One region of the Lysinibacillus sp. NPDC096212 genome, then DNA from elsewhere that is predicted to be linked to it. Evidence: riboswitches for the same ligand, from Rfam matches in the RefSeq annotation. Region 1 holds a riboswitch; each other region holds the start of a gene.
What was found. Region 1 has a riboswitch for cobalamin ahead of ACIQ7T_RS22085 (energy-coupling factor ABC transporter permease). Riboswitches for the same ligand answer to the same signal wherever they lie in the genome.
Positions count from the first base shown of each region.

Region 2: another riboswitch for cobalamin. It lies ahead of ACIQ7T_RS10265 (hypothetical protein); the one in region 1 lies ahead of ACIQ7T_RS22085 (energy-coupling factor ABC transporter permease).
Region 3: another riboswitch for cobalamin. It lies ahead of ACIQ7T_RS16720 (ribonucleoside-diphosphate reductase subunit alpha); the one in region 1 lies ahead of ACIQ7T_RS22085 (energy-coupling factor ABC transporter permease).
Region 4: another riboswitch for cobalamin. It lies ahead of mmgD (citrate synthase); the one in region 1 lies ahead of ACIQ7T_RS22085 (energy-coupling factor ABC transporter permease).

Region 1 covers NZ_JBIWFQ010000028.1:55,646-63,220, forward strand. The annotation lists gene ACIQ7T_RS22065 (S8 family peptidase) at 1-103, opposite strand, end outside; gene ACIQ7T_RS22070 (energy-coupling factor ABC transporter ATP-binding protein) at 364-1,200, opposite strand; gene cbiQ (cobalt ECF transporter T component CbiQ) at 1,200-1,970, opposite strand; gene ACIQ7T_RS22080 (energy-coupling factor ABC transporter substrate-binding protein) at 1,976-2,248, opposite strand; gene ACIQ7T_RS22085 (energy-coupling factor ABC transporter permease) at 2,250-2,996, opposite strand; cobalamin riboswitch at 3,136-3,320, opposite strand; cobalamin riboswitch at 3,550-3,732, shown strand; gene ACIQ7T_RS22090 ((2Fe-2S) ferredoxin domain-containing protein) at 3,871-4,242, shown strand; gene cobJ (precorrin-3B C(17)-methyltransferase) at 4,247-5,917, shown strand; gene ACIQ7T_RS22100 (sirohydrochlorin chelatase) at 5,932-6,855, shown strand; gene cobK (precorrin-6A reductase) at 6,852-7,575, shown strand, end outside.
Region 2 covers NZ_JBIWFQ010000008.1:62,134-69,708, forward strand. The annotation lists gene ACIQ7T_RS10255 (C40 family peptidase) at 1-920, shown strand, start outside; gene ACIQ7T_RS10260 (hypothetical protein) at 1,493-2,041, shown strand; cobalamin riboswitch at 2,276-2,481, shown strand; gene ACIQ7T_RS10265 (hypothetical protein) at 2,681-3,223, shown strand; gene ACIQ7T_RS10270 (ABC transporter substrate-binding protein) at 3,225-4,187, shown strand; gene ACIQ7T_RS10275 (hypothetical protein) at 4,424-4,675, opposite strand; gene ACIQ7T_RS10280 (tyrosine-protein phosphatase) at 4,823-5,590, shown strand; gene ACIQ7T_RS10285 (MATE family efflux transporter) at 5,846-7,231, shown strand; gene ACIQ7T_RS10290 (putative RNA methyltransferase) at 7,231-7,575, shown strand, end outside.
Region 3 covers NZ_JBIWFQ010000017.1:54,429-62,003, forward strand. The annotation lists gene ACIQ7T_RS16715 (ribonucleotide-diphosphate reductase subunit beta) at 1-707, opposite strand, end outside; gene ACIQ7T_RS16720 (ribonucleoside-diphosphate reductase subunit alpha) at 720-2,933, opposite strand; cobalamin riboswitch at 3,096-3,283, opposite strand; gene ACIQ7T_RS16725 (hypothetical protein) at 3,394-4,077, opposite strand; gene ACIQ7T_RS16730 (ECF transporter S component) at 4,074-4,568, opposite strand; gene ACIQ7T_RS16735 (bifunctional adenosylcobinamide kinase/adenosylcobinamide-phosphate guanylyltransferase) at 4,807-5,199, opposite strand; gene ACIQ7T_RS16740 (histidine phosphatase family protein) at 5,148-5,747, opposite strand; gene cobS (adenosylcobinamide-GDP ribazoletransferase) at 5,720-6,529, opposite strand; gene ACIQ7T_RS16750 (bifunctional adenosylcobinamide kinase/adenosylcobinamide-phosphate guanylyltransferase) at 6,520-7,095, opposite strand; gene ACIQ7T_RS16755 (histidine phosphatase family protein) at 7,107-7,575, opposite strand, start outside.
Region 4 covers NZ_JBIWFQ010000034.1:25,065-32,639, forward strand. The annotation lists gene ACIQ7T_RS24155 (hypothetical protein) at 1-68, shown strand, start outside; gene ACIQ7T_RS24160 (helix-turn-helix domain-containing protein) at 759-1,859, shown strand; gene ACIQ7T_RS24165 (alpha/beta hydrolase family protein) at 1,932-2,864, shown strand; gene ACIQ7T_RS24170 (CPBP family intramembrane glutamic endopeptidase) at 3,320-3,715, shown strand; gene ACIQ7T_RS24175 (NUDIX hydrolase) at 4,171-4,668, opposite strand; cobalamin riboswitch at 4,916-5,110, shown strand; gene mmgD (citrate synthase) at 5,304-6,425, shown strand; gene prpD (2-methylcitrate dehydratase) at 6,524-7,575, shown strand, end outside.

The DNA of each region.
Region 1 (7,575 bases):
TCTTTGCTGTTTTTTGTGGTGCTTCAGCAAAGGCAGAAGTAGCAGGAACCATTAGTGCTGCGGATGCAACTAAAGCTACTGATTTTTTCTTCCAGTTTTTCAACTGTATTCCCTCCTTGGGTGTTCCAAATATTTGTGACATCTATACTATTACGAATGAACGATAGAAAAGTTTCGTAATAAGTATATATTTTTCCAAAAGTACCATTCTATATTTTACCACGTTCCTCGTTATAAAAATATGTAGAAGGGAAGTCAAAAATCCTCAAAGGACCATAGGGTACATCCTACTCGATTTGTGCGTTTGGAGTAGTAGCGTGGATTCTACTACAATTGAAAAGTACCAAATATGGACAAATTATCTTAAAGCCGCTCAATAAGTCTGTGTAAATCTTTCTTCGAACGAGGCATTTTTATGTTTTTCTCAAATAACTTTTTCTTTTGTAAGGCAACGGCCATTTCAAAGACCCATGGGCGTTCAAGATGGGCTCTTTCAAGCAAATCCTCTTGGAAGAACATTGCTACTGGATCTCCATTGTAAATAATTCTCCCAGCTTCCATCACGATGATTTGATCTGCCCATTCATAGGCTAAGGGGATATCATGCGTTGCCAATAATATTGTTCGTTCCCCGTTTTCTAACATAGCTAAATACTGTAAAACTTGTGCACTATAATAATTATCTAGTCCAGCTGTCGGTTCATCTAATAATAAAACGGAAGGTTCCATTGCAAGTACGCCTGCCATTGCGACACGTTTTTTCTGACCAACACTTAAAAAATGGATCGGTTTATCTAGCAATGCTTCGACTTCGGTTTGAGCGACAGCCCACGCAATTTTTTCCTCGATTTTTTCAGTTGTCCAGCCAAGATTCAAAGGACCAAATGCAATATCTTGCTTAACTGTGCCGGAAAAAAGCTGGTTGTCTGCATCCTGAAAAACAATACCAACCTGTTGGCGTAATTCTTTTAATGCTTTTCTACTATAGTTCAGTTCATTGCCACAAAAGGAGATACTTCCAGCGGTAGGCTTCAAAATACCATTTAAATGCTGAAATAACGTTGATTTCCCGGCTCCATTATGACCAAGTAAAGCGATTTTTTTTCCCTTTGGAATTTGAAGTGTAATATCTGTTAAGGCATGAGTTCCATCTGCATAAGCGTAGGATAAATGTGTTAAATCAAAGTATAAATCTGTCATCAGAAAAAACCTCCATAAATGATGAGGAGTATAAAAATAGCAGCAATACCTATCCAATTTTTCGTGTTACAGGGAACATCATCCTGCCAATAGACCATTTCGCCACCACGTGCTTCCATTGCATTGTTTAGCTCACGACTGCGTTGGAACATCTCGACAAATAAAGCTGCAATTAGCATTGATACCGATCGAAGCCACTGCATAGGGGAGCTGTATCCCAGACGAGCCTGTTGGGCAAGATGAATTTTTTGCATACTGTCTAAAAAGATAAAAATAAAACGATACGTTAGCTCTACTAACTCTACAAATAGAGTTGGGAGTCGCCATTGTCGTAAGACGTAACAAATAGATTGGACTGATGTTGTGAGAATTAAAAAATACAAACAGCTAATGCTGCCAAGGACGATGAAAAAAAGCTGCTGCGCTGTTACTAGGCTTGCACTGCTGACAAAAATTGTCCAATTATGAAGAGAAAATGACCAAATGTTTGAAGGAAGCCTGTTTGTCGCTGGCGCGATAGAAATTAAAATGGATACTAAACTTGATAGTAAAAAAAATCCAGGTAGCAACAATAACTTTGCGTAATATTTAGCAGGGATTTTTGCGCCTAAAATGATAAAAGCACTCATCACAATAAATGTAATGAGTGAAATTCGTTCATCTCTCATGATAAGCGACAATAAAAGCAGTCCAAGGGATAACGTCATTTTTTCTAGCGGATGAACAGACGCTAGTTTATTCAAATAAGCATACTTATCAATGAGTAACATAGCGTTTAACCTTCTTTATGTTTGCCGCGCATTAAGCCGATGAAATACCCGATGAAACCAGCACCGATAGCAGCTTGTAGTGCGAATAATAAGCTTTCAATTTCACCACTTGGTGGTTCCCATAAGCTTTCAAACCATGGCTCGTAGCTAGCATCTATTTCACTAATTGCTGCTTCCGCTTCGCCATCAGCCCCTTCGAATTCAGCACCTTTTTGAATAAACAGGGGAACGATTGCTAACAACACAACAATGGCGATGAGCAGTAAGTTTTTTTTCATTTTAGTGAGCCTCCTTTGCAGAGAACACACGTAGAGCTTTTAGTTCACTCACATTGTATTTTTTCAGAAAGTTCATAACGATCACTGTTAAAATTCCTTCACTAACAGCAAGAGGAATTTGTGTTAACGCAAAAATACCAGCAAATTTAGTGAATGAAGCCATAAAGCCTCCGACCTCAGAAGGGAAGGCAAGAGCTAATTGGACAGAAGTGACAATATATGTACCTAAGTCACCAAGCATTGCTGCTAAAAAGACAGCAATGGAAAAGGATAGTCCCAATTTTTGTGAGCCCTTAAATACATAGTAGGCGATAATAGGACCCATAATTGCCATAGAAAAAGTGTTTGCCCCTAATGTTGTAAGCCCACCATGCGCTAACAGTAAAGATTGGAATAATAATACGATTGTCCCGATAACACTCATCGCTAATGGTCCAAAAAGAACTGTTCCAAGTCCAACACCTGTAGGATGCGAGCAACTTCCTGTTACAGAAGGGATTTTTAAGGCAGAAAGTACAAAGGCAAAGGCACCCGAAAGCCCTAATATCATTTTTGTTTCAGGATTTTCATCAATGGTTTTACGAATAGAACGTAATCCTAAAATAATAAATGGAATCGAAATGACCCACCAAAAAATCGCCCATTCGATTGGCAAAAAGCCCTCCATTATATGCATCGCAAATGCACGATTTGGTACGAATAAAAATGCCAATAAAAAATAACTAAGCTTCCAACCTGAAAATTTCAAAAATCTCTCCTCCTTACATTAAAATTTTTAGAAAAAGTATGCGAAAAAAAGCACTTCTCCGATAGTGGAAAAGTGCATAGCTAAAAAAGCAAATAAAATTCTAATCTGCTAAGCCGCACACCCATCCTCGTAGGTTGAAACGATCACATATTTTTCGGCAGGTCTCCTGGCTTTAGTTCAACGTTTTATAGGCCTTCCCATCCTTTGGACAGTGACATTATCTATAAAACTCCCTAATACAGTGGCGGGACCGCGCCGGACTTAAACCGGCTTCCCTTTTAAGCGAAATGCTGAACATTTCACACCGAAAAAAAGATGAAGTTGTGAGATTTCACGACAAAGTGTAACACGAATTTCCATATATATGCTATCCCTTTTGTGAAAAAATTTTAAATTGGGTGTCTATGTCGAAAATTTAGATAAATAGAAAATGGATGTCGCATTTTTCTATGGAATTTTAAAAAAATTGTCACAAATTAAGAAAGAAATATTGAAATTTTAAAAAAATAAGCTATGATAGAAACAGTTTTCAATTACAAAAAAACCATATAATTCATATAAAACATCCATAAGTGCTTGAATATTCAAGATAATAGGGAAATCGGTGAAAGTCCGATACAGCCCCCGCTACTGTAATAGCTGATGAAATCGCGGATGCCACTAGTGAAAACTTAGGAAGGCGCGAAAGTAAAAGGAAGCTTAAGTCAGGAAACCTGCTTATGTGATGATGCAAGCAAACTTTTCGGAGGGAGAAGTTGAAGCGAAAGCGAGTACCAGTATATATTCGTTTTTATTTGGCTTCTACTAAACCTTTACTCTTCGTCTAGAGTAAAGGTTTTTCTTTTTCCTAAAAGCATATGAGGGGAGAACGACTATGACAACTTGGAATTTAGAGGGGATGAAAACACATCTTTTTATTTGCAATGGTAGTAGTTGTATGAAAAAAGATGCTGAGGACATTACACAGGCAATTCGTGATGAAATACAGTTACTGGAGCTTGATAAGGAGATACATACAACAAGGACCCGCTGTAATGGCAGGTGTAAGGATGCTTGTGTTGTCATTGCATATCCTCAGGGCAATTGGTACCGAGTGCCAACGAAGGAGCATGCGAGAGTACTTGTACAAGATTTAAATCATGAAGCGTTACATAATGAGCATGTTTTTACATTGCGTGAAGGTTCGTTGCAGCGTACAGCACAAACAACAGCCATTAAAGGCATTGAAAAGGTGAAAGAGGGGTAACAAAATGGCTCAAAAAGGTAAGATTTTCGTAGTTGGCTTTGGCCCTGGAGACTTTAAACATATTACGACTCGTGCTGTGGAGGCACTACAACAAAGTCATATGATTATAGGCTATAAAACTTATGTTGAACTGATTCAGGATTTAGTTAGTGCAAAGTCGATTATTAGTACTGGTATGACAGAGGAAGTTTCACGTGCGCAAGAAGCGGTGCGTCAAGCAGAGGCTGGAAGTATCGTATCGGTCATTTCCAGTGGGGATGCCGGGGTTTATGGAATGGCAGGATTAGTGTATGAGGTATTAATCGAGCTAGGCTGGACAGAAGCAACTGGTATCGAGGTAGAAATTGTTCCAGGTATTTCAGCTATTAATTCATGTGCCAGTTTACTAGGTGCTCCCATTATGCATGACGCCTGTACCATTAGTTTAAGTGACCACTTAACACCTTGGAATTTAATTGCAAAACGAGTAGAAGCAGCAGCAATGGCGGATTTTGTTATTGCTCTTTATAACCCGAAAAGTGGACGTCGTACGAGACAAATTGTAGAGGCACAACGAATTTTATTGGAATATCGTTCGCCAGATACACCAGTTGGACTTGTGAAAAGCGCGTATCGTGACCGTCAGGAAATAACGATGACTACTTTAGCAGAAATGCTTGAACATGATATCGGCATGTTAACAACGGTTATTATCGGGAATTCAACAACATTCTTCTACGACAATAAAATGATTACGCCACGTGGTTATCAGCGTAAATATACACTTGGTGAGGAAAAACAACCGTTACGACCACATCAACGACTTAAAGAAGAAAATGAACCATGGGCGATGAATCAAGAAACAGGAGCAGCACGTAATGATTTTGCGACAGATCCTAATGCCAATCGTATTAAGCCCAGTTTAGCCATAACACCACAACAAAAGCCTAAAAAATCGTCACTTGAAATGGCGACAGCTGCTCTTACTATGGTAAAGGGAACAAGCGCGGTGAAAGTAACACCTAAGCGTGTTCAACAAAAAATCGAATCTATTTTTGAATTAGCGGTTAGTCCTGGGGTTGCCAATAAGTTCTTTAGTCCTCAACAAATGATGACGTTGGCTGAGGTAGTTGGTGAGGAAGGAACGATGGAGTATACACCAGACCATCAAATTCATTTGAAAGTTCCAACGTCCGAGCCTGAAGAGGTTACCGCAAAGCTTCGTGAAGTTGGCTTTTTACTAGCACCAATTGGTGACGTGCTATCGTTAAAGGCTTGTGACTTCTGTTATGGAGAAAAGTTCGATTCGATTCCATATGCGGAAGAAATTCAAGAAAAGCTTGGTGGTATGTCGTTACCGAAAACATTAAATATCGGCTTTAACGGCTGCGGTATGGCATGTTATCGAGCAGTATTTGATGATATTGGCATTGTTTATCGTAAAAGTAAATTTGATGTTTTTATTGGTGCCAAGCCGGTTGGTCGTACAGCACATGCGGCCCAGCCAGTTGTTGAGGGATTAGAGCCTGAACAGCTCATCCCACTTATTACCGATATTATCGAAGAATATAAAGCAAATGCACATCCAAATGAACGTTTGTTTAAATACTTCAAGCGTGTGAAAAAGATATTACATTTTACGTATCAGGATATGTCTTCAAAAATAAAAGTAGAGCCCGCTCCATGCGGCGACTAGTGAGGAGTAATAAGATGAAAGCAATTTTATTTGTCGGCCACGGGAGCCGTTTAGCTGCAGGAAATGATGAGGTACGCACGTTTATCGAGCAAATGACACCTCGTATTGATGATAGCTTTTTAGTAGAAACATGTTTTTTAGAGTTCGCTTCGCCGAACATTGAAGAAGGTATTACGAACTGTGTGAAGAAGGGTGCTACAGAGGTACACGTTATTCCGATTATCCTTCTTCATGCTGGACATTCAAAAATGCATATTCCAGCAGAAATCGAACATGCGCGTGAGCATTATCCGAATATAACGTTCACATATGGTCAAACAATCGGTATCCATGAAGAAATATTTGCGATTTTAGAAGATCGTTTAGCAGAAATCGGCTTTAATGCGGAAGAAGAACAGAAGGATACTGCCATTTTATTAATTGCACGAGGCGGTAGTGACCCATATGCAAATGGTGATTTTTATAAAATTACACGTTTGTTATGGGAAAAACTCCCGGTTCAGTATGTAGAAAGCGCGTTTATGGGCGTCACAGATCCGCGTGTTGAAGAAGGAATAGAGCGCTGTGTGAAGCTGGGTGCTAAAAAAGTCATTATGCTACCGTACTTTTTATTCACAGGTATCCTAATGGAACGAATGAATGGTATGTGTAAGCAATTTAACGAAAAATATCCTGAATGTGATATTCAAATTGCTAACTATTTTGGCTATCATGAGCGTTTACAAAATGTGCTATTAGAGCGTATTGAGCAAGCTGTGAATGGTACATCAACAGGTATGCAAGATTTAGAAAATTATCGTGCTTATGCGGCAGTGCATGGACATGCGCATCATCATCACCATCATGACCACGATCATGGACATGATCATGATCATCACGATCACCATGATCACGATCACGACCATCATCACCATCATGAAGAGGAGCCAGTGAAATGATTTTCATGTTAGCAGGGACGAGCGATGCTAGGAATCTAGCACTTGAAATCCAGTCAGCAGGTTATGCTGTGACAGCAACGGTCGTTACTGAATCAGCTGCTTCTAGCCTGGCAGAAGTAGGCCTTCCTTATTTAATCGGTCGTTTAACAGCGGATGAAATGGCGACGATTATTACGGAGCGAGGGTACCGTTTAGTTGTAGATGCCTCTCATCCATTTGCTGAAGAAGCTTCAAAAAATGCCATGGCGGCAGCTGAGCTAGCAAATGTTCCTTATATTCGCTATGAACGTGCTCATGAGCATTATGCCCATCCACTAATTACGGTAGTGAAAGATTATGAGGAGGCTGCCCATTTAGCAGCGGAAATACGTGGTGTCATTATGCTAACGACGGGCAGTAAAACGCTAGCAACCTTTACGAAGGTATTACATGGTTTAGAAAATACACGAGTGATTGCGCGTATGCTTCCTCGACTCGATAATATGGAAAAATGCGAAGCACTTGGTGTGGCACAAAGAGATATTGTTGCCATACAGGGCCCTTTTTCAAAGGAATTAAACGAAGCCCTCTTTCGTCAATATGATGTGACATTGATGATCACGAAAGAAAGCGGCAAGGTTGGCTCGGTGGATGAAAAGCTAGACGCTGCCCTTGCATGTGGCATTGAAACGATTTTAATTGCAAGACCAAATATAAAATACGGACAGCAATATTTTACAT
Region 2 (7,575 bases), on a different contig from region 1:
TTTTAAGTGAACGTATGGCTGCATACCAAGCTCAAGATAACACTGTAGGTATATATTTAAGTGCTGTTCTTGAATCGAAAAGCTTTGCAGATTTAATGGACCGTGTCGTAGCGGTAAAAACATTAATGGATGCTGACCAAGAATTAGTAGATCAACAAGAAGCGGATAAGGCTAATTTAGAGAAACAAAAAACAACATTAGATGAAAAACAAAAAGAGCTTCAAAAACAATTCCAAGAGCTTCAACAAAAGGAAAGCGAAATGGAAGTAAAAAAAGCTGAGAATGAAGCGAAATCTCTAGCTTTAAAGGCACAAATTGCAACGAAACAAGAAGAAGAACGTTTAGAAGCAGAACGTAAAGCAGCAGAGGAAGAAGCAGCTCGTTTACGTGCACTTCAAGCAGCTACTCCAGTAGTACAAGCAACAAATAACGACGTTAACAATAATACTAGTAACAATAATAATAGTAACAGTAACAGTAATACTAGCAACACTAACAATAGTGGCAAAGCGAACAATGAAAAATCACTACAAAAAGTCGTTGTTGGTTCTGGTTCAGGTACTGCATCTTCAGGTGATGCAATTTCAACTGCAAAGCAATTCTTAGGCCGTAGCTATGTTTGGGGCGGCAGTAACCCATCAACAGGATTTGACTGTTCAGGTCTTGTGCAATGGTCTTACAAACAAGCAGGCGTATCTTTACCACGTACAGCATCACAACAATATTTAGCAACACAACGTATTTCAGCAAGTGAAGCACGTGTAGGTGACCTAGTATTCTTCAGCTATGGTTCAGGCATAGCGCATGTAGGTATTTACTTAGGAAATAACACGATGATCGATGCTCAAAATAAAGGTGTTGTCATTGAATCACTTGATTGGTGGAATCAATATTTAGTAGGCTTCGGTCGTATTCAATAAGCCCTACTATTATATAGACGATTTAAATAGCGAAAAGGTCATCTTTGTAAAAAAAATTACAAAGATGACCTTTTTTAATATTTGACGGTATTCAAGATTTTGCGAGTAAACCTATCATCCCTGATATAGTGATCCATTAATTTAGGCTCGACTAGTCGATGAATAATGAGTAAAATAACATCTAGGATGAATTTATTTACATAAGTAGATATATTTACTACCATATTACCAGTTACTAAAATGAAAATAGAGCCGATGTAAGGTATAGCATCAATTATCCATATAATGATTGCCATCGTTATAGCGTATTTCGCTTGGATTCATAGAAGGCTAATTCCGATTATAAAGCTAACATGTAAAATGTGTCTTTTATAGCCGAAAGAAATGTTTCCTTGCATAATGATACTCATTTCTGATAATTTTGAAATATAATAATTAGGTACCTTACTTTGAAATTAAAAGTGTTTGTGACTTTAGTTTCGTAGTAGTAAAGTAACGAATGATAGAAATTAATACAATACTTACAAGTTTACCATTTTTACGTTCTGAAACAATAAAGGTAGGGATGAATCATGGAAAAAGAGATTTTGCAACTTTTTAGTAATTTAACAGAGCGTGACCTTGATATTCAATACAAATCATACGAAGAATTAATGAAAATTATGCAAGAACCAGTTGATTGGACATATTCAGTTTGGGAACAACTTGTTCAAGCTCTTACATACAAAAACGGACATGTACGTGCAAGTGCTGCACAATTTTTATGCGCATTGGCAGCAAAAAGTGATCCCGAAGAAAGAGTATTAGAGGACTTCTTAAAGATTTGGGCAGTAACGTATGATGAAAAAACAGAAACTTCGAGGCATACTTTGCAGGCGATTTGGAGAATAGGTTTAGCAGGGCAGGTACAAAGAGATTTAGTCGTGTCATATTTGGCGAAAAGATTTCAAATATGCTTAGACGAAAAGCACCCGACATTGATACGCTATGATATTATTGTATCTTTTAAAAAGCTATTCGATGCAACGAATGACCCAAAACTACTAGAGATTGCTCGACGTTTAATTGAAGAAGAAGAAGATGTTAAATGCAAAAAGAAATATAAGAATGCCATCCGTTAAAAGATGTAAAATAGCTGTTTTTTTTGCGCATGCTTTCGTTGAGAGATAGCTTTTATAACATCAATCTATGAAATATAACAAATACCTGCACGAGCATGTGAAATGCCCGTGGGGTAACGAATACACCCGCGTGCATAAGGTGATACCTGCATGATCTTTATCCATCGTATTTGTTTATTCTAATTCCACAGCTATTTTTTCCTATTAATCTATGTTAAACTGCTAAACAAGTGAATAATTCTTGCAGAATAAGGGTGCTAAACTATAGCATAATCGGGAATTCGGTGAAAAACCGAAGCTGTTTCCGCAACTGTAAGTACAGGAATCATAAAGATATACCACTGTCGAATTATCTGATGGGAAGGTTTTTATGACTCACAACATGATTGAATGTAGTGAACTGTACAAGCCAGGAGACCGACCTTTGTTTGAACGTATGATAACTCTTCGGAAGCTAGGAGAATATGCGGCAATTACATAGGCTATGTTGTGTCTATACGACACTATTATGTTATTTTCGTTGTTTCCTTAGGAGTGGGAACAACGTTTTTTTATGTACACTTATCTTTCACCTGCTGGAATCCTAAGAAGGTGTGAATAAAGTAAGAATTTTTCACGAAGGAAAGCGGGGACTTAGATTTGAAAAAAGATGCACGTTATTCTTGTTATCCATTTATGCGTGAAAAGGCATCAACGGTAGATTTTGAAATTCGAACAGATAGCCTTACAACACATATTGGCGTCGCTTTGGTGGCGGTAAAAAAGGAAACGGTAGAGGTAGTAGTAGATGATTTACTAGCCATTTTACCAATGGCTTACCATGTAAATGGCTCAGTACGAGGTAAATTGGCGGTAACTGAAGATAATTTGACTTGGCTAAGTAATCGCTATGATTTCTATGTTAGTCATGTTAAGGATGAAATACAAAACTTTGTATTACCTCAAGGGACAGAGGCTGCTACTGCATTACATTTATGCCGTAGTGAGGCGAAAAAATCATATCGCGTTTTGCACAAAGTATCTGAAGAACGGGAAGTACCTGCTATTCTCTTTGATTATTTAGGATTACTAGCCAATGTCTTTTTTGTAATGGCTGTCTTTATGAATCAGCAGGCTGGTATTGCTGAAATACCGTTTATTAGTAAGTCATACCCGATGAAAAAGAAAAAGGAGAATCAATGAAATGAAGAAAATGTTTAAGCTACAATGGCTTTCTGTGTTAATGTTAGCACTCGTTTTAGTTGGCTGTGGCGCGAAAGAGGATATTAATAAAGAGACTATTTCTAAGGAAGATCAACAAGTTGAGAAAACTAGCTATAAAGTTAAGGATGACCGTGGCGTAGAAGTAGAGTTTGCTGCCGCACCTAAAACTATTGTTTCATTGCAACCAAGTAATACAGAAATTTTATTTGCTCTAGGTGTGGGGGATAAAATCGTTGGTGCAACTGAATATGATACGTATCCGGAAGAAGCGCAAAAAATTGAACGTGTTTCTGATTCTGTAAAATTCAATAGTGAGCGTATTTTAGCGTTAAAGCCAGATGTCGTTATTGCCTATACAACTGGAGGCGATGAAGAAAATTTAAATGCCTTAAAAGGTCTCGAAGATGCAGGTATTAAAGTGTTTGCCATTCAATCGGCTAAAACATTTGATGATGTGTACGGGGATATCCAACAAATCGCAACAGTTATGGGAATCAAAGATAAAGGCGACAAGTTAAATGATGATATTAAAGGTAAAATTGCAGAAGTCCAAGCAAAAGTTAAAGATGTGAAAGAACCAAAAAATATCTATTTAGAAATTAGTCCGAAGCCAGACATATATACACCTGGTTCTGGTACATTCCAACAAGAGATTTTAGATGCTGCAAATGTTAAGAACGTTTTTGCTGACCTCAAAAGTTGGGCAAAGGTATCTGAGGAAGATATTATTGCAAAAAATCCAGATGTCATTTTAACAACCATAAACTATGGGGAAAACCCAACGGCAGAAATCCTCTCTCGTGATGGATGGAATTCAATCACTGCCATTCAAAATAAAGCGGTGTATTCTATAGACACTGATATTTCAAACCGTCCGGGTCCGCGTATTGGCGAAGCTGTTGAGTTAATAGCAAAAGCAGTTTACCCTGAGTTATTTAAATAGTATTTTGGAGCTGTCCTTTATCAAGGGCAGCTTTTTTGATGGATAATAGTGAAATGTCAGGGTAAAAACCCGTTTCTCTTCGGTGAAGAAGTGTCGGTTGGAGTGGATAACTGATCCGCTTTGAAGAGAAAGTGATCGGTTGGAGTGGATAACTGATCCGCTTTGAAGAGAAAGTGATCGGTTGGAGTGGATAACTGATCCACTTTGAAGCAGAAGTGATCGGTTAGAGTGGATAACTACTCCGCTTTGATGAAGAAGTGATCAGTTGGAGTGGATAACTGCTCCGCTATGAAGCAGAAGTGATCGGTTGGAGTGGATAACTGCTCCGCTATGATGAAGAAGTGATCAGGTAGAGTGGATAACTGCTCTGCTTTGAAGAGAAAGTGATCGGTTAGAGTGGATAACTGCTCTGCTTTGATGAAAAAGTGATCGGTTAGAGTGGATAACTGCTCCGCTTTGATGAAAAAGTGATCAGGTAATACGGCCATCTCCCCGCTTCAATAAAGATTCGCTGAAATCCCCCCCTCAGCGTTCAAAGTAGCGTATGACATTCCCTAGTGCGAAAATTGGTATTATATCGAATTGTTCTATAATATAGAGGTAAGCATGCTTGCTAACAGAGAGAGGTGCAGTGAATGAAACAGCTTGATATGAAGATTGTTCCGTTTGAAGCAGTTTATAATTTTCGTGATATGGGTGGTTATAAGTCGAGAGATGGGCGTACTGTTAAGAATGGTTTGATTTATCGTTCAGCAGCACTTGGTAAAATGACGAAAACAGATAAGGAGCTATTTAAAACGCTAGGTGTGAAAACAATTTTTGATTATCGAGACAACCATGAGGCTCAAAATAATCCTAATCCGGTATTTCCGTATGCCAAGTATATTCAAATACCAGCAAAGGGAAATCATGCTTTTGAGATGCCTACAAACACTGGTGGAAAAGATTTTTATAAGATTGTAAGCCTAGAGATGTTCCGAGAATTTTATGCACAAATGCCTTTTAATAATGACTCGTTTAAAAAGTTAATAGCAACGATTCAACAACCTGAAAATTTAGGGCTTGTTCACCATTGTGCGGTTGGGAAGGATCGAACAGGTATTGGCAGCGCACTTATTTTACTGGCGTTAGATGTACCTGAGGAAACGATCATGGAGGACTATTTAGATACAAATGTACATCTACGTCCCTTAGTAGAACGAATGGCTCAGACAATTCAGCAAGATTATAGCGATCGAGAATTACAGCAATTTTACGCCTTAATGTCTGCCCGTGAGGACTATTTACAATCGGCATTTGATGCAATGGATAACCGATATGGTTCTAAGACTGCTTTTTTAGAGCGAGAGTTTGGTTTAACAACAGAAAAACGTAAGCAATTGCATGACCATTGCTTACTATGATAAGAAACCCTTTCGCATAAAATTGTGAGAGGGATTTTTTACGTATTATACTACCTTTACAATGTTTCGTTATAAATACTCTTTACACCCTAAAAATCTATGATAAGATACTATATATTTTTATCCCGCTGTAACGGGCAGTCATTTAACTGTACCGAAAGCGAAGCGTCAGGTACAAAACTCTCATCTCAAAATCGGTAGTTGGGAGATTAACTGCCCGTAAAATTCTTATGAAGCGTATAGGAGAAGTTGAAATTGTCAGACACAGTAAGAGAAAGTGATATAAAAGAGACAAATAAGTTAAGCTTGTTCCATTTAACGTGGCCGATATTTTTAGAAGTATTTTTATTTATGTTAATGGGACTAGCAGATACTTTTATGCTTAGTGCTTTATCAGATAATGCAGTATCAGGGGTTGGTGCAGCCAATCAGTATATTCATATTGCAATTTTAATACTTGAGGTAGTTGGTAATGGTGCTTCCATTGTTGTATCTCAATACTTAGGTTCAAGGCGCTTTTTTGAAGCTGCGAAAATTTCTGCTTTAGCAGTAACGATGAATTTGGTCGTTGGACTAATGATGAGTGTCTTATTTTTCTTCTTTTCGAGTCATTTAATGACCATGATGAACTTGCAGGGAGAAGTGCTTAAATATGCCCAAAGCTATTTGGCAATCATAGGAAGCTTTATTTTTTTACAGGCAATTATAAATGCGTTAGCAGCGATTATCCGTGTACATGGATGGACAAAGCAAACGATGTATGTATCACTAGGTATGAATGTGGTACACGTTGTATTAAACTACGGTTTAATCTTTGGTAACTTAGGATTACCGGAGTTAGGTGTAAAAGGAGCGGCTATTTCCTCAGTTGTAAGCCGGGGATTAGCAGTTCTTGTGTTTTTCTGGCTGTTGTATCAAGTGATGGAAGTAAGGGTGAAGTTAGAATATTATTTCGAGTATTCAAAGGAATATGTTCAAAAAATATTAAATATAGGCTTACCGTCAGCATTTGAGCAGGTGCTTTATCAGTTCTGTCAGATTGTCTTCCTTTATTATGCAACGTATTTAGGCACAGAGACACTTGCTGCAAGACAATATGCTATGAATATTTCGATGTTTACGTATTTATTTGCGATTGCAATCGGGACGGGCACAGCTATAATTATTGGGCGAAATGTCGGTGCTGGTAAAAAAGATCAAGCTTATCATCAGCTTTGGTTAAGTGTACGAGCAGCTTTTGCCTTTACGATAACTATGGTTGTAGTTGTGACGATATTCCGTAAGCAACTTATGCACGTTTTCACTGATAATCCAGAGGTAATAGCCATCGGGGCATCTGTCCTAGCATTAAGCATTCTGCTTGAAACAGGGCGTACAATGAATATTGTAGTTATTAACTCATTGCGTGCCTCGGGGGATGCAAGATTCCCGGTGAATATCGGTTTCTTATCAATGGTATGTATGAGCCTCCCACTCGGGTACTTGTTCGTATTCGTTTTACATTGGGGGTTAGTAGGTATTTGGCTAGCGATTTCGGCAGATGAATGGATGCGAGCCATTATTGTATACTTTAGATGGAGAAGTCGTAAGTGGGAGCGTTTTGCACTTGTTTCACCTACAGAACAAAAGGAGACGAATTAATGGGAGCACTTTCTAAAAGAGCTGCAGGGGCAGCCTTAATGGATAAAAATATGACACTTTTTGCTTGTCCAATTTGTCAGGAGTCAATGAGTGTATTTGAGCAGGGTAGATTAGTATGTTCCTCAAATCATTCTTTTGATATTGCCAAGCAAGGCTACGTCAATATGCTGACACATGGTGCTATTTCTAAGTACGGTAAAGACCTCTTTGAATCTCGAAAAGCGGTTATTGATAGTGGCATCTATGATTTAGTAGAAGATAAAATCGGAGAGCTGATTGCTAATGCAGAAACCGTGCTTGATACAGGGTGTGGTGAGGGTTCGCATTTAGCCCGTATTATGGAA
Region 3 (7,575 bases), on a different contig from region 1:
TCCTCTAATAGCTCCTGATAAATTTTCACAAATAAATCGACATGTAGCTGTTCATCGCGATTAATATAATTAATCATCGTTGACGAGGCCACCATTTTTTGATTGCGTGCTAAATGATAGAAGAACGCAAAGCCAGAATAGAAGAATAAACCTTCTAAAATCACATCATAAACAATCGCTTCTAGCATATTTTCAACAGATGGCTCCTCGGAAAATGCTTGGTAGCCCTTAATAACGAAATCATTACGTCGCTCTAGCACTGGCTCTGTACGCCAAAAATCAAATGTACGATCCTGCTCGTCTTTGTTGACAATACTTGATAGCACGTAGGAATAAGAGTGATTATGGATTACCTCTTGTTGCGCTAAAATAATCATTAGTGCATTTAAACTTGAATCTGTTAAATAATCCGCTACTTTCCCCGCAAAATCGGTTTGTACACTATCTAATAGTGCTAGCAAGCCAATGATTTTTAAAAAGGATTCCTGTTCATCTGCTGATAGCTGTGGAAACTGTTTGACATCATTGCTCATATTAATTTCAAACGGTGTCCAGAAGTTCCCTAGCATTTTTTTATACTTAGGATATGCCCAGCTAAAACGCACATCATCCCAGTTCAAAATGTTAGAAGAACGTCCGTTGACAATTCCTGTTGAACGGTTCGGTGCATCTTTATCCATAATTTGTCGTTTTGTAATAGTTGTCATTGTTATTTCCTCCTAGCTCGCGCAAGACTCACATTCTAGCAATTCTACAGATGTTGAGCGCACATAATAAGTCGTTTTTACACCGCTCGCCCAAGCATTCATATGCAATGCTAGTAAATCTTTCGCCTTAATCGTATTTTGAACGTATAAATTAAGTGAAATGCCTTGGTCGATATGACGTGCTCGTGCAGCATTTTGCTTGATTGTCCAATTTTGATCGATGAAATAAGCAGATTTATAATACCAAGTTGTCACAGGTGATAGATCAGGTACTGTTACTGGAATTTTGTAATCCTTCTTCTCTTCTGAATAACTCTTTTGGAAGATCGGATCAATCGTAGCCGTACTGCCTGCTAAAATAGATGTTGATGAGTTCGGTGCAACTGCCATTACATAGCCGTTACGCATACCTTTCTCAGCAACCGCGGCGCGTAATGCATTCCATTTATGACTGTCATAGCCACGTTTGTCAAAATACGCACCCGTATGCCAATCTGAGCCTTCAAATAATGGGTAAGCTCCTTTTTCACATGCCAAATCGTTAGAAGCACGAATCGTTAAATATGCAATTTCTTCATATAGCTTGTCCGCAAACTCTACAGCTTCCTCAGACTCCCATTGAATTTCTTTCAAAGCTAATAAATGGTGCCAGCCAAACGTTCCAAGTCCAATACCACGGTAGCGTAGGTTCGTACGTTCTGCTTGTTTTACTGGAATTGTATTTAAAGCAATAACGTTATCTAACATACGTACTTGAACTGGGATTAATCGTTCTAGAACACCAGCCGGTACTGCTCTACCTAAATTGATAGACGATAAGTTACATACAACGAAATCTCCAGGCTTGCGACGTGTTACGATGACATCATCTTCAAGGGTAATAGACTCAAATTCAGTAGCTGACATATTTTGGAATATTTCTGTACACAGGTTCGAGCTGTAAACCATCCCTTCATGCTTATTCGGATTCATGCGATTGACTTCATCTCGATAGAACATAAACGGCACGCCTGTTTCAAGCTGAGAGCGCATAATACGCTTCATAATATCAATGGCTGGTACAACTTCACGACTTAACAATGGATTGGCGATACATTCCTCATATTTAGTACGGAAAGAGCCGTCACCCTTTTTCTCATCATAGAAATCCTCTAGTGAAAAGCCCATAACTTCTCGCACTTCATGTGGGTCAAATAAATGCCATTCCCCGCGCTCTTCTACCGTTTCCATAAATAAATCCGGTAAGCATAGCCCTGTGAAAATATCATGAGCACGCAAACGCTCATCCCCATTGTTTAAGCGTAAATCTAAAAACGTAAAGACGTCTTTATGCCAAACATCTAAATAGACAGCAATAGCGCCTTGTCGTTGACCAAGCTGATCGACTGAAACCGCCGTATTATTAAGTTGTTTAATCCATGGTAAAACACCACTTGATGCACCTTTAAAGCCTTTAATAGATGAGCCTCGGCTACGAATTTTACCCATATAAACACCAATACCACCGCCGTACTTCGATAATGTTGCGACATCTGTATTCGTGTCATAAATGCTTTGTAAACTATCATCTACTGTATCGATAAAGCAACTTGATAGCTGTCCATGTGTTTTACCTGCATTTGATAATGTTGGTGTGGCAACAGTCATATATAAATTACTCATTGCCCAGTAAGATTCACGTACTTTTTCTAAACGATTTTCTGTTTCATCCTGCATCAGAGTCATCGCAATGACCATCCATCGTTCCTGCGGTAATTCCACCGGTGTTTTCGTGTAATCACGGACTACATAGCGGTCCATTAATGTTTTTAAACCTATATACGTAAACAACTCATCTCGACTTGATTCTAAATAAGAAGCGAGTTCCTGAAGCTCCTGCTCACTATACTTTGTTGTTAAACTTTCATGATACAAACCAACTTCTGTATAGTGTGCTAAATGTTCTGGGAAAACCTTATAAACATCTTTCACTGAGACACCACGACGCATCGCAAATTGGTCATATAATTTTTCTAAATAAATTTGAGCTGCGACAAATGTCCAGTATGGCTCCTCTTCATCAATGAGGCTAAGCGTTTGTAAAATCATCGCATCTGCCCATGCTTCAAATGTGGCATTGTCGTTTTTTCGTAGCCATCGATCCGATAACCTCACAAAACTTTCGAGTTCATCCTCCGTGTAACTTTTCTTGAGCTTAGTCATTTGCTGTTCGATTTGAATTGTCATGTACACATTCTCTCCCTTTCCTTCTCCAGCAACACAAAAAGCGATCACGCAACATCTATCGGTTACGTGATCGCAGTAAAATCGGAAATGGAAATGAAGGATAAGCGCACAAAGAAGTGAACAAATCTCTCGCCTCCACTTCTCAATCCCCGAAGAATGTGTTGCTGTCTTGAACATATCGGCAGGTCTCCTGGCTCATGCTTCCTCCAAATGATCACCTTCCCGTTCTTCACAGTGGCCTACTCATCATTTGTCAGCACTTACAGTTGCGGGGACAGCTTCGGCCTAAGATGACTCTTTTTCCGAATTCCCTTTTAAACCATATTGGTACCGTTCGTCCAAAATACTATATATTGTGTTTTAACTCCTAAACAAATCTAACATATTGTGTTTATTGTTGCAATAGGCGATTTGCCCCTTGCAAGTTATAAAGTGCTACATTTTCTCGAAGCAAGCCCAATTACAATGCAGTTTTACGTAGTTTTTCAAAATTTCTAGGAAATTTTTTTTGTGCTAGCTGCTCTTTTTCAGGCTGTATTCCTAGCAAAACTACTGCACATGGACCAGCCGATTTCTCAACATCTAACGAACTTTTGACCTGTTGCTCGCTAAAAAGGCGGGTAAATTCTGCTTGTAGACCTTTTGATCCAACTGGCCATACTTGCTGCACAATCCCCTCTTTCCACGCCTGAAAAATAGGTTGGAGCTGTGCGACATCTTCAGGCTGAGCAAGGATTTCATTGCCTACAAGCGGTAATCCATAGGTGTACCAACTAAGCTGTTCATACTTAGTTGCTGTGTGTTTTTGCTGTTCACCTAGCATCGTTATAGATAATCCTGATTGTAGAGTCGGCATATTGGACTCTGTACTACCGTCTATCGGTGGACAATTAAGCCCCGCCTCATCAAAAACCTGCTGAATGCCTGCAACATAACGAGACCATGCAGCATCTCCTGAAAAATTAGCGAGTAAAATATGGTTTGGTAAAGCATTTGCAGCAAGCTGCTCTAAAAAAGTAACACGCGCCGTGAAGTATGCCGTTAGTTTGTCTGGAGCAGACACAACATCTTGTGGTTTTTCGCCAATGGCTGCGGCATTATCTGTTGTAGCAAACAGCTCACCTATTTTTATTGCATTTCTCAATGTACTCGACCTTCCTTACGCACAAACACCTTTGACAGAATTGGCATCACAATTGCAACGATCACCAGATTTACGAGTGTTGCCAATGGAAGACTAGTCAGTGACGCCCAGTAAAATGCCGGACTAATGATAAAGTAAAATGGTAAAGGTGCCACAACACCATTTAAAATAAGTGCCACGGGCCATTTCCAGAAATGCATTCCTTTTTTATGCATGACCCCAAAGACCCATACAACAATAAACATTTCTACTGCGATAATAATATGTAGTGGCCCTAGAGGGAAGCCAGTAGTTAAGGCTGAGATAAAATGCCCAATGACTCCCGAAACCCCAGCTAATACTGGAGATAAAAAGACAACGCTCAACAATGCAGGTGCAGAGTCAAGCGCTGCAGTTGAAATAAATGTTGGAATTTTAATGACTGCACCCACTGCACAAATTGCCGCAACCATGGCAGTGAGCGTCAATTTCATCAATCTTTGTCGATCCATCCCATTTCCTCTTTTCTTTAAATTTTTTATAATAGCGTGGGGTTGATTTCCGTTCCGGTTGGGCGCTTTCCTGGGGGCGTCCGATGAGCCGCTTCGCTGCGCTGCAGGGTCTCATCTGTGACGCTAATCCCCAAGGAGTCGCCCAACCTCCACTCCAATCAACTTATTTACAAAGCATACGTCCTTGGAAATCTTATCCCCAAAATGAAAAGCCTAATAAAATTTTTTTAAAACTATATCATTTGATTTGTTCGCCTATACCGTACCAAATGCGTACGACTTGTTCAGCTTCAGCGAATAATGCCTGGTACAAACGCCCACATGTATCACGCAACAATCGTGCCTGTTTTTCCATTGGCACAACCCCACGACCCATATCGGTCACTATTATATAGACCGCACAATTTTCTTCAAGAGTCTTTAGTCTTGTCAAAATGGTTTTGACAAGGGGTTCATCCTCCTCAAGATCTTGTGTCACGAGCCATTTCTCTATGTTTTTAATAACTAGTACATCACAGGCTGGGCTGTCATTAGGTAGATTGCCATCTACTAGCTCCACTTTTTGACCTTCGAACAAGTTCATGACATAGTCGGTTTTTCCACTATGGGCGCCTCCGATAAAGACATGCATCGCGCTCCCTCCTCCCAAGCCTTTCTTGTAAACGTTAAAGAAAATATTTTATCATGCGGTGATTGATACGACCAAAAAGTTTGCTCAGTCGGTGCAAATTCTACAAGAAGCGCTCGAATAACTCCACCATGGACAACGAGATGATAAACATCTTCGTCTTTTGGTAATGCCGTGAACCCTTCAATGACACGCGCACAAAAGGCATCAAAGCCTTCCCCCTTTGGAGGTGGTGACTGTACGGGATCATCTAACCATGCACAATAACGACTATCTGATTTTAAGTCATCATATGTGAGCCCTTCAAATTCACCGAAGTTCGACTCTCGAAATCTCCTATCAGACACATATGTTGCATTCGGAAAATAATGGGCTGCTGTTTCCCTACAGCGCAGCAAGTCACTACCATACACCTTAGTGGCATCTGAATCTACTATAGTCAGCAAAGATGCATCGGCTAATGAAGAATCTGTCCAACCGATATAACGCTTCTCCAAATTTTCCTTTGTTGGAGCATGTCTCATTAAGTGCACAATAACAACGTCACCCATAATACAACCTCCATTCCTTCAATTGATGCACCGAGTAAATCTCCAGAAACGCCACCAAAGTTGCGCACTGTAAATTGACGAAAGACTAAAAAGGCAATCGCTAATACAGCCATCAACACTAATGGAACAATGGAGAAACCTATGACAAACAACAAGCTACTATACGCCACAACTAATGTGATAAGCATAAAGCAGATAAGTGATCTCGGCTTAATATGTGTTTTAAAAAAGTAGGCAAGCCCCTTTTCCTTTGAGCATTTGAGCGACATAAAATAAAAGCTCATGCCTACTCGTGTTAATAACGGAATAAACACAGGCATCCATAGTGCAAACTTATGCTGCACGAATAACTCATGCAGTATCACAAATTTGCCAAGCACTAGAAATAACACGGACAGCACTCCAAATGCGCCAACACGTGGATCATCTAAAATTTCAAGCCGCTTCTCACGATCTCGATACGAAAAATAAGCATCTCCCATATCAATAAAACCATCTAAATGTAAACCACCTGTAAATAAGGCAAATAATCCGACAATCACAAAAGTAAGCAAAACCTCACTGCTTGCCGTCCATTCTGTTAAACTATAGATCACCGCCGCCACTGCGGTGCCCATAAGAGCCCCTATCCATGGTAAAAAGGCGAACATCCCGGTAATCGTTGCCTTCGTTAAAGGAATTTCTTTATGTACTGGCAAAACTGTAAAAAATTGAAACGCAAGTTGTATGCTATGCCAGAAATTTTTCATCGTCTTGCCACCTTCTTCATTTATTATTTCCACTTCTTTACGACACCATAATTTATTTCATATGCCTCATCCGCAATAGAAACGAACCATTGATGTAATTTTCCAAGCATTTGTCGATATAATTCTACTTCCTCGCTAGAATAAGGTGGCTCATCAAATAATTCGTTTGAGACGATAAAAAACGTCACCCTTTTCTCAAGTAACGTCTTTACCGCCTTTTTTAAAACATCAAGCTTTTGTTCTAAACAGCCAGGTTTTTCCACACAGGGAGTTCCCGTGTCAAAACCCTCGTAAAAAGCATTTGTCAGCCATGTCGTAACACAGTCCCATAACACAACATCTCCATCAGTCAGTTTACGTAATGTATTTGCAATGTCATAAGGTGCTTCTATCGTCAGCCATTCAATATTTTGTGCTCGTCTATCTGCCTGATGACGCACTATTCGCTTCTCCATCTCATGGTCCAACGCTACTCCAGAAGCAATATAAATAAGTCGTCGCGCTTGGTTAAACGCTGTTTGATAGTGAGAAACAGCCGCTTTTTCAGCAAAGTGGGATTTACCACTGCGTACTCCCCCTGTAATGAAAATCAGTGGCATAGTTACGCCTCCTATTGTAAATGTTGAATGTTCCCGATATCTTTCACGAGCCATTGTTGCTCGACTTTCTCAATAATCGTGATACTTGTACCATGAATAAATGGTTCTGCCCACAGCTGATTGATGCTTCGCCCTAAAATGGCATTAATGATACATTTAATCGTTACAGCATGGGACACAATTAAAACATTATTCTCGGGATATTTTTCTGCAATTTTCTTTAACGTAAACATCGCTCGCTCTGTTACCGTACCAAAGCTTTCCGTATGGGTTGCGACGAATTGTCCAGGATAATCGGTATATAATTCATAATCAAGGCAGTGCGTAGTCATAATGTCCTCGATTGTTTTTCCTTGCCAATCTCCTAAAAAAATCTCCCGTAAATTATCCTCATAATAGATTGGAAGCTGCCGATTACCTAGAAGAATATGCATCGTTTCCTTAGCACGGCCACTTGAACTGCTATATGCCGCTGTAAAG
Region 4 (7,575 bases), on a different contig from region 1:
ATTATAAGGGAATCGTGCTAGTCGATGTCAAAGCTAAAGACGGTACTGAAGTTAAGGTTAAACTATAATTACAATACACCGTTCAACTGACTGGTATTTTGAAGAGAAAATTAGCTTGTATTTACTTTATTATAATTTGAATTGGATATGCAAAATAAAATAAAAGGATTCTTTTGATGACATACGGTACTCCGGAGGTATGAATCAAAAGAATCCTTTTTTGTATTACAGGAGGAGGTTCCGAAAAGCTTATACTTGATTAGAAAAAACAAAAAAACCCCAGTTTTATACTGGGTGACGGTTTGTCAGGTCAAGTATTTTTACTTTTCTGGGTAATCTATATGTAATGACGGTGGAACTAAACAATCTCTAGTTGTATTAAGTCGTAACAACCAAGTTGAGTTACCCTGTGTGGAACTAACCATACATTAGAGCAATATCATGTCTCCAATTTTAGGATTTGGTCAAAAAACCCCCATCAACCACTGCTATTAACAAAATAGTTAGACCATAAATTACACTTCATTCAATTATTGTGCGAACCGTAGGCTAAGGGAATATAGTGTTATTGTATTGGCTATGTCATTAAAAAATATTTCCTACTGGCAATATACAAAAAATGTTTACAAATGCGTAATGGATTTTGTGTATCACTGGATTTGTTGCCTTGCGGTTGATTTTTTCTACTAAAATAAAATATAACTTCATTGGAATTGACGGTAAAATGCATTTTAATAATAGTATAGGGAATGAAAATGATGAGAGAAATAAGTATTGCAAAAGTTATTACAGCAAAAAGAAAAGAAAAAGGTATCACACAAGATAAACTTGCTGAGTATGTCGGTGTATCAAAGGCTTCCGTATCCAAATGGGAGACGGCTCAAAGCTATCCGGATATCACCCTGCTGCCACAATTGGCAGCCTATTTTAATATAAGCATTGATGAACTCATTGGCTACCTCCCGCAAATGACAAAAAAAGATATAAAGAAAACATACCAACGGCTGGCTGAGGATTTTAGCAACAAGCCTTTTGATGATGTACTTGATCAATGCCGTGCAATTATAAAGAAATATTTCTCTTGTTTTCCTCTGCTACTGCAAATAGCTAAATTATATGTCAATCATTTTGTCCTAGCTACGGAAAGAGAAAAACAAGAAGAACTGTTACAAGAAGCCATTGATTTATGTATCCGGATTAAGAAGGAAAGTGATGATATTTGGATCGTGAAGCAGGCAAATTCATTGGAAGTGCTATGTCATATCATTTTAAATCAACCGGCGGAAGCTTTGGAATTGCTTGACGAAACAATGAAGCCGCCGATTAGTGATAACTTTTTACTCTCCAAAGCCTATCAAATGACAGGGAATTTAGAGAAGGCCAAGGAAGCTTTACAGGTCAGTTTGTATCAACATCTCCACGGCCTTCTTGCACCTGCACAGTCATACTTGCTGTTGGTAGCCAATCATCCTGAAAAATTTGAGCAGGCACTTGAACGTTTTATCGAAATATCAAAAGTCTTTAAAGTAGAAAAACTGGACCCTAATTTGTTGTCGTTGCTTTATATGGCTGCGGCGCAAGGTTATATGATGCAAAAAGAAGCGGAAAAAGCATTGGAAATGCTCGAAAAATACACATACATTTGTACGAACGTCCTTTTACCGTACGAATTGAAAGGAGATTTCTTTTTTGACAGTATTGAAAACTGGCTGAAGGATTATGATATTGAAGCTCCTAGAGACGAAAAGATAGTAAAAGAAAGTATCGTACAAAGTGTTATAGAAAATCCTGCATTCTTCCCATTGCACAATGAACCGAAATTCAAAAGTATTGTTGAAAAACTAAAAGCACAAATTTGAAATGAACTACTGATAGGGCCAACTTGATGTATTCACTTACATTTTGGTTGTCAATATAAGGAGGTAAATATAATGGTTGAAGAAAAAATTGTTTTAGGTGCTGAAACAAAGTACCCACTGAATGGAATATTAACCATTCCTGATGAAACAAAAGGATTATTTCCTGCAGTTGTATTGGTTCAAGGCTCTGGTCCAAGCAACATGGATGAAAAAATCGGAAATATTTATCCTTTTAAGGATCTTGCAAATGGTTTGTCTGGAAAAGGAATTGCAGTGCTGCGATATGATAAAAGAACATTCGTATATGGTAAAGAAATGAGAAAGGATATTGGATTAACAGTGAAAGAAGAAACCATTGAGGATGCAATTCTCGCTGCGAATTTTTTGCAAAGTGATTCACGTATTGATTCAAACAAAATATTTATTATCGGTCATAGTTTAGGTGGGATGTTAGCTCCGCGAATTGATGCAGAAGGCGGTAAGTTTGCTGGAATCATTATTATGGGTGGTTCTCCACGCAAATTTGAAGAAATTCTAATGGATCAAAATAACGAAGTTTTAAATTCATTGAATAAGTTTTTGAAAGTAATTGCAAAAAAACAAATAGCAGCATTATCATCAAAGTTTGACAACATCTATAACCTAAGTGATGAAGAAGCAAAATCAACTTCAGTTTTAGGAAAATATGTTAGAGCCTACTACCTAAAAGAAATGGGCGAACATCCATCTGCCAATTATCTCAAGGAATTAAATAAGCCCATATTTATTCTACAAGGAGAAAAAGATTTCCATGTATCAGTGGAAAAGGATTTTAATGGTTACAAAAGAATATTGGGAGATAGATCCAATGTAACGTATAAACTCTATCTAAACCTAAATCATGCTTTCATGCCTTTTGTTTATGGAGAGATACGAAAAGCAAAAAAAGAGTATAAAGTTGCACAACATGTCGATCAACAAGTGATCAATGATATTGCCGATTGGATTCATTCGGTATTGGAATAGTCATCAGGAGGTAAATAACAATAGCTAGTTTTATTTTCTAACTATAGGCACGAAATAATTTCTTAGGAGAAAACTGCATCAGGAAAAAGATAATAAACTGGAAACTATTCTTGCTACTTATTGCCGTATGCGTCGTGACGGGCGTAATGGTTAAACCGTTTACGTACGCGCTTGCGCCGCTGCCAGATAACGCACCTATGTAGATCATCATACCTGCGCAGATTGCACAAACACTGGTGTTAGGTGTGCTGGCAAGCTTTTTCGGATTGCTTTTGGCGCGACATATTGGATTTAGCGCACCGATTTTGGAGGGAACTACAGGTGGTGAAAAGTGAAAGGGCTATCAGAAATCTATACTCGGTTCATCTGTCCTTTGGGGCATTTTGGGCGGTGTCCTTGTCGTTTTACTGTGCATCCCTTTCTGGAATATGTCTGTTGAACTAATGAAGGCGGAAATGGCGGTTCCAGTTTGGAAATCCGCGCTTGCGATTTTCTATGGCGGTACGGCAGAAGAAATATTATTCCGGCTTTTTTTGATGACGCTTTTGGTTTGGATTGCTTCCAAAATCAAAAAGGCGAAAGATAGGGGACCAACTAAAATCGGCGTGTGGTTGGCTATTATTATAACAGGGGTTATTTTTGGCCTCGGTCATATCGGAATCACGGGCGCGATAACCGCCATCACTAGCGACGTAATCCTCCGGGCGGTATTGCTTAACGGCTCTCTTAGCGTTATCTATGGTTGGCTCTACTGGAAAAAGGGTCTGGAGTCGGCTATAATTGCTCACTTTTCTATCGACTTTGTGTTGCATATACTCATACCGCATGTAATAGCGCCATTATTTATCTAATCGGAAGTAATGGACATAAACGAAAAAGTAATCATTGGTAATGATTCGAAATACCCTTTTAATAGAATTTTATACTAAAATAACCTTGTGAATTTAAAGTTATTGATAAATGAGTTATAAAAAGAATCTTTTGTTGGCATTCGGTACTCCGAAAATGTGCATCAAAGGAATCTTTTTATTTTCATTTTTTTATTCCAACTGAGAATTGAACGAAAGATCATAGAAAAAATCTATGATTATCATAGAAATTATAGAATTGATATATAGAAACTAGATTCTTATAATTCTTTATAAGCTATAGTTATTTAATAGTAATATTGATAACAAATATTACTGGTATTAAAATACCTGACAGCCGTTTGATAATAGTGGCCCAGGCATTGAAGTTAAGGCTTGTAGTTTAACAAAATCATTAGCAACGATCCAATCAGACGTAGGATCCGTAGCAAATGTTTTTATTTACTAAAATTTCTATTATTATTTGCAAAAGAACTACCTAAATCCCACAATTTATCTTCTAGATTGTCTAATAGATTTTTTGTTCTCTTTTCCATATTATCTGGGAGCTCATTTTCACCAAAATATGTAAGATTCAAACTCTCATCATCCTTTTTCTCCAATACACCACTTACATTTTTAGCAACATAAAGATGAATGACTGTATAGACTTCATCCCCATTTGGATATTGGAAATAATAATCTGGTCCCGAAAAAACACCAATCAAGTCAAATTCATTGGCCACAAGTCCTGTTTCTTCATAGAGCTCACGGCAAGCAACTTCTTCTAAAGTTTCGTTTAGTTCCATTGAGCCCCCAGGTAATCCCCAATCCAACGTATCCGAACGATGTTGAAAGAGTATTTTCTTATCATCGTTTATCACAAGAATTGTCGCCCCGATGCTTATAATTGGTCTACTACCGATAAGTTTCCTTAATTCTGAAATATATCCCATATTCTCCCCCTAATACTTGTCATTAAAAAATATTCGCCTTTTCAAAATATGAATCCTCTATTTTACTTACAAATTATAAAAATAGTTTCAATGGTATTGATTAACAATCTTTTTTGTACAAAATAGTGCTAAAAAAAGTAGAATAGTTCTTGAAAAATGAAAAATAGCTTTTTATGTTCAAGCTTCTCCAAATCTCAACTATATTGATTGTTTCGAAAACTCTATGTTAAGGTGAATAGACAAATTGAATATGCTAAATTTTGGTGGTTCAAATGGATTTGATTCCATTTGATTAAAAGGGAAGTTGGTGAGAGTCCAACACTGTCCCGCAACTGTATTTAGGAGTTCGATAACAAGTCCACTGTTTTGTTTGTCAAAATGGGAAGGTGTTATTGTAGCGTTGATCATAAGTCAGGAGACCTGCCACTAAGAAAAGCATCAATTGACCTACGAGGATAGGGAGGTGTTAGCTACTGCATGATCTTTGTGAATTTACATGAATTCACTGTTTTTTTGCTCTGTCATGTTTTTGTAGATTAACAACTTCTCAAAGGGGTAGAAGTTGTTTTTTTGTTGTTCTTTTGTGTTTGAATGGTAACGCTTACAAGAATAATTAAACAAAGGGGTTGTAATGAATGGAGTTAAATTATTCACCCGGTCTCGATGGTATTATTGCCGCTGAAACAAAGCTATCTTTTTTAGACACTGTAGGAAGTCAAATTGTCATTCGAGGCTATGATTTGATTGAATTATCACAGAGATATTCGTATTTAGACATTGTCTATTTATTGTTGCATGGGGAAATACCAACTACCGAGCAACGAGCTGATTTACAGAACAAGTTGAAATCTAATTATCAGGTTCCACAAGAGATTTTTCAAATTTTCAAGTTATTGCCTAATGGGACACATGCTATGGATGGACTTAGAACAGGAATTTCTGTTTTAGCAGGCTATGATCAGCACATCAATAATCGTTCTACTGAAATGAATTTGACGCGAGCATATAGACTTTTAGGTGGCATGCCCAACATCGTAGCGAATAGCTATCGAGTATTAAATGGTCAAGACGTCGTGGAGCCTGATAGCCAGCTTTCCTATAGTGCTAATTTTTATTACATGATTACTGGCAGAAAACCAACTGCGTTAGAAGAAGAAATCTTTGATCAGTCACTCGTTTTATATAGTGAACATGAGATGCCAAATTCGACGTTTACAGCTCGCGTAATCGCCTCTACACAATCTGATTTGTATGGTGCTTTAACTGGGGCTGTCGCATCATTGAAAGGTAATTTACATGGTGGGGCAAACGAGGCAGTGATGTATATGCTTCTAGAAGCGAAAACAGTTGAAGGCTTTAAAACATTGCTAGAAAACAAACTACAAAATAAAGAAAAAATTATGGGCTTTGGTCACCGTGTATATATGAAAAAGATGGATCCAAGAGCGCAAATTATGAAAGAGGCTTTGCACAAATTATGTTTGGAGCAAGGGGATGACCGCTTATATCACATGTGTGAAGCTGGTGAAAAAGTGATGGTACAGAAAAAAGGTTTGTACCCAAATTTAGACTATTATGCAGCACCCGTGTATTACATGCTTGGTTTGACGATTGAAATATATACGCCAATCTTTTTTGGATCACGAACAATCGGCTTATGTGCTCATGTTATAGAGCAGCATGACAATAATAGATTATTTAGACCTCGTGTCAATTATATTGGCGAGCGTCATAACCTTGAAGAATTATCGGTATAATCAAGTTTTAACAACTCGCCATAGAGCTGATGGGCATTCTGACCAATGTCCATCAGTATACTAGTATAGCAAAATTATGCAATGAAAGGAAGATATAGATGATTAAAACAAATGAAATTTCTAAGACAGATCAATTACTAACTGATATTGCTGATTACGTATTAAATACAACGATTACAAGTGAAGAGGCATACGAAACAGCACGTTATGTTTTATTGGATACTTTGGGTTGTGGCATTTTAGCCTTACAGTATCCTGAATGTACGAAACTTCTTGGTCCAGTAGTACCAGGTACAGTCGTCCCAAACGGTACACGTATTCCGGGGACTCCCTATGTTCTTGACCCAGTTAGAGGCGCCTTCAATATCGGTTGTATGATTCGTTGGTTGGATTATAACGATACTTGGCTTGCGGCTGAATGGGGACATCCATCAGATAATTTAGGTGGCATATTAGCTGTTGCAGATTATTTGAGTCGCATACGTATTGCAGAGGGTAAAGAGCCTCTTAAAGTAAAAGACGTTTTAGAAATGATGATACAAGCCCATGAAATACAAGGTATTCTAGCACTAGAAAATAGCTTAAATCGTGTAGGTTTAGATCATGTTCTGTTTGTCAAAATTGCGACAACAGCCGTTGTGACAAAGGCATTAGGTGGCTCTCATCAAGAAATTATCAATGCACTGTCAAATGCTTGGATTGATAATTCGAGCTTACGAACATATCGACATGCACCTAATACTGGTTCTAGAAAATCATGGGCTGCTGGAGATGCAACAAGCAGGGCAGTGCAATTAGCCATGATGGCTGTGAAGGGCGAAATGGGTTATGCAACTGCCTTATCAGCACCTGGCTGGGGATTCCAAGACGTTCTCTTTAATAAACAAGAATTAACACTTGCTAGACCACTTGCATCTTATGTCATGGAAAATGTTCTATTCAAAGTTTCTTATCCAGCCGAATTCCATGCACAAACCGCTGCTGAATGCGCCGTACATTTACATCATGAAGTGAAAAATCGATTAAATGAAATTGAAAGAATTGAAATTACTACACATGAATCTGCCATTCGTATTATCGATAAAGAGGGACCTCTTAATAACCCAGCTGATCGTGATCATTGTATTCAATACATTACAGCTATTGGCCT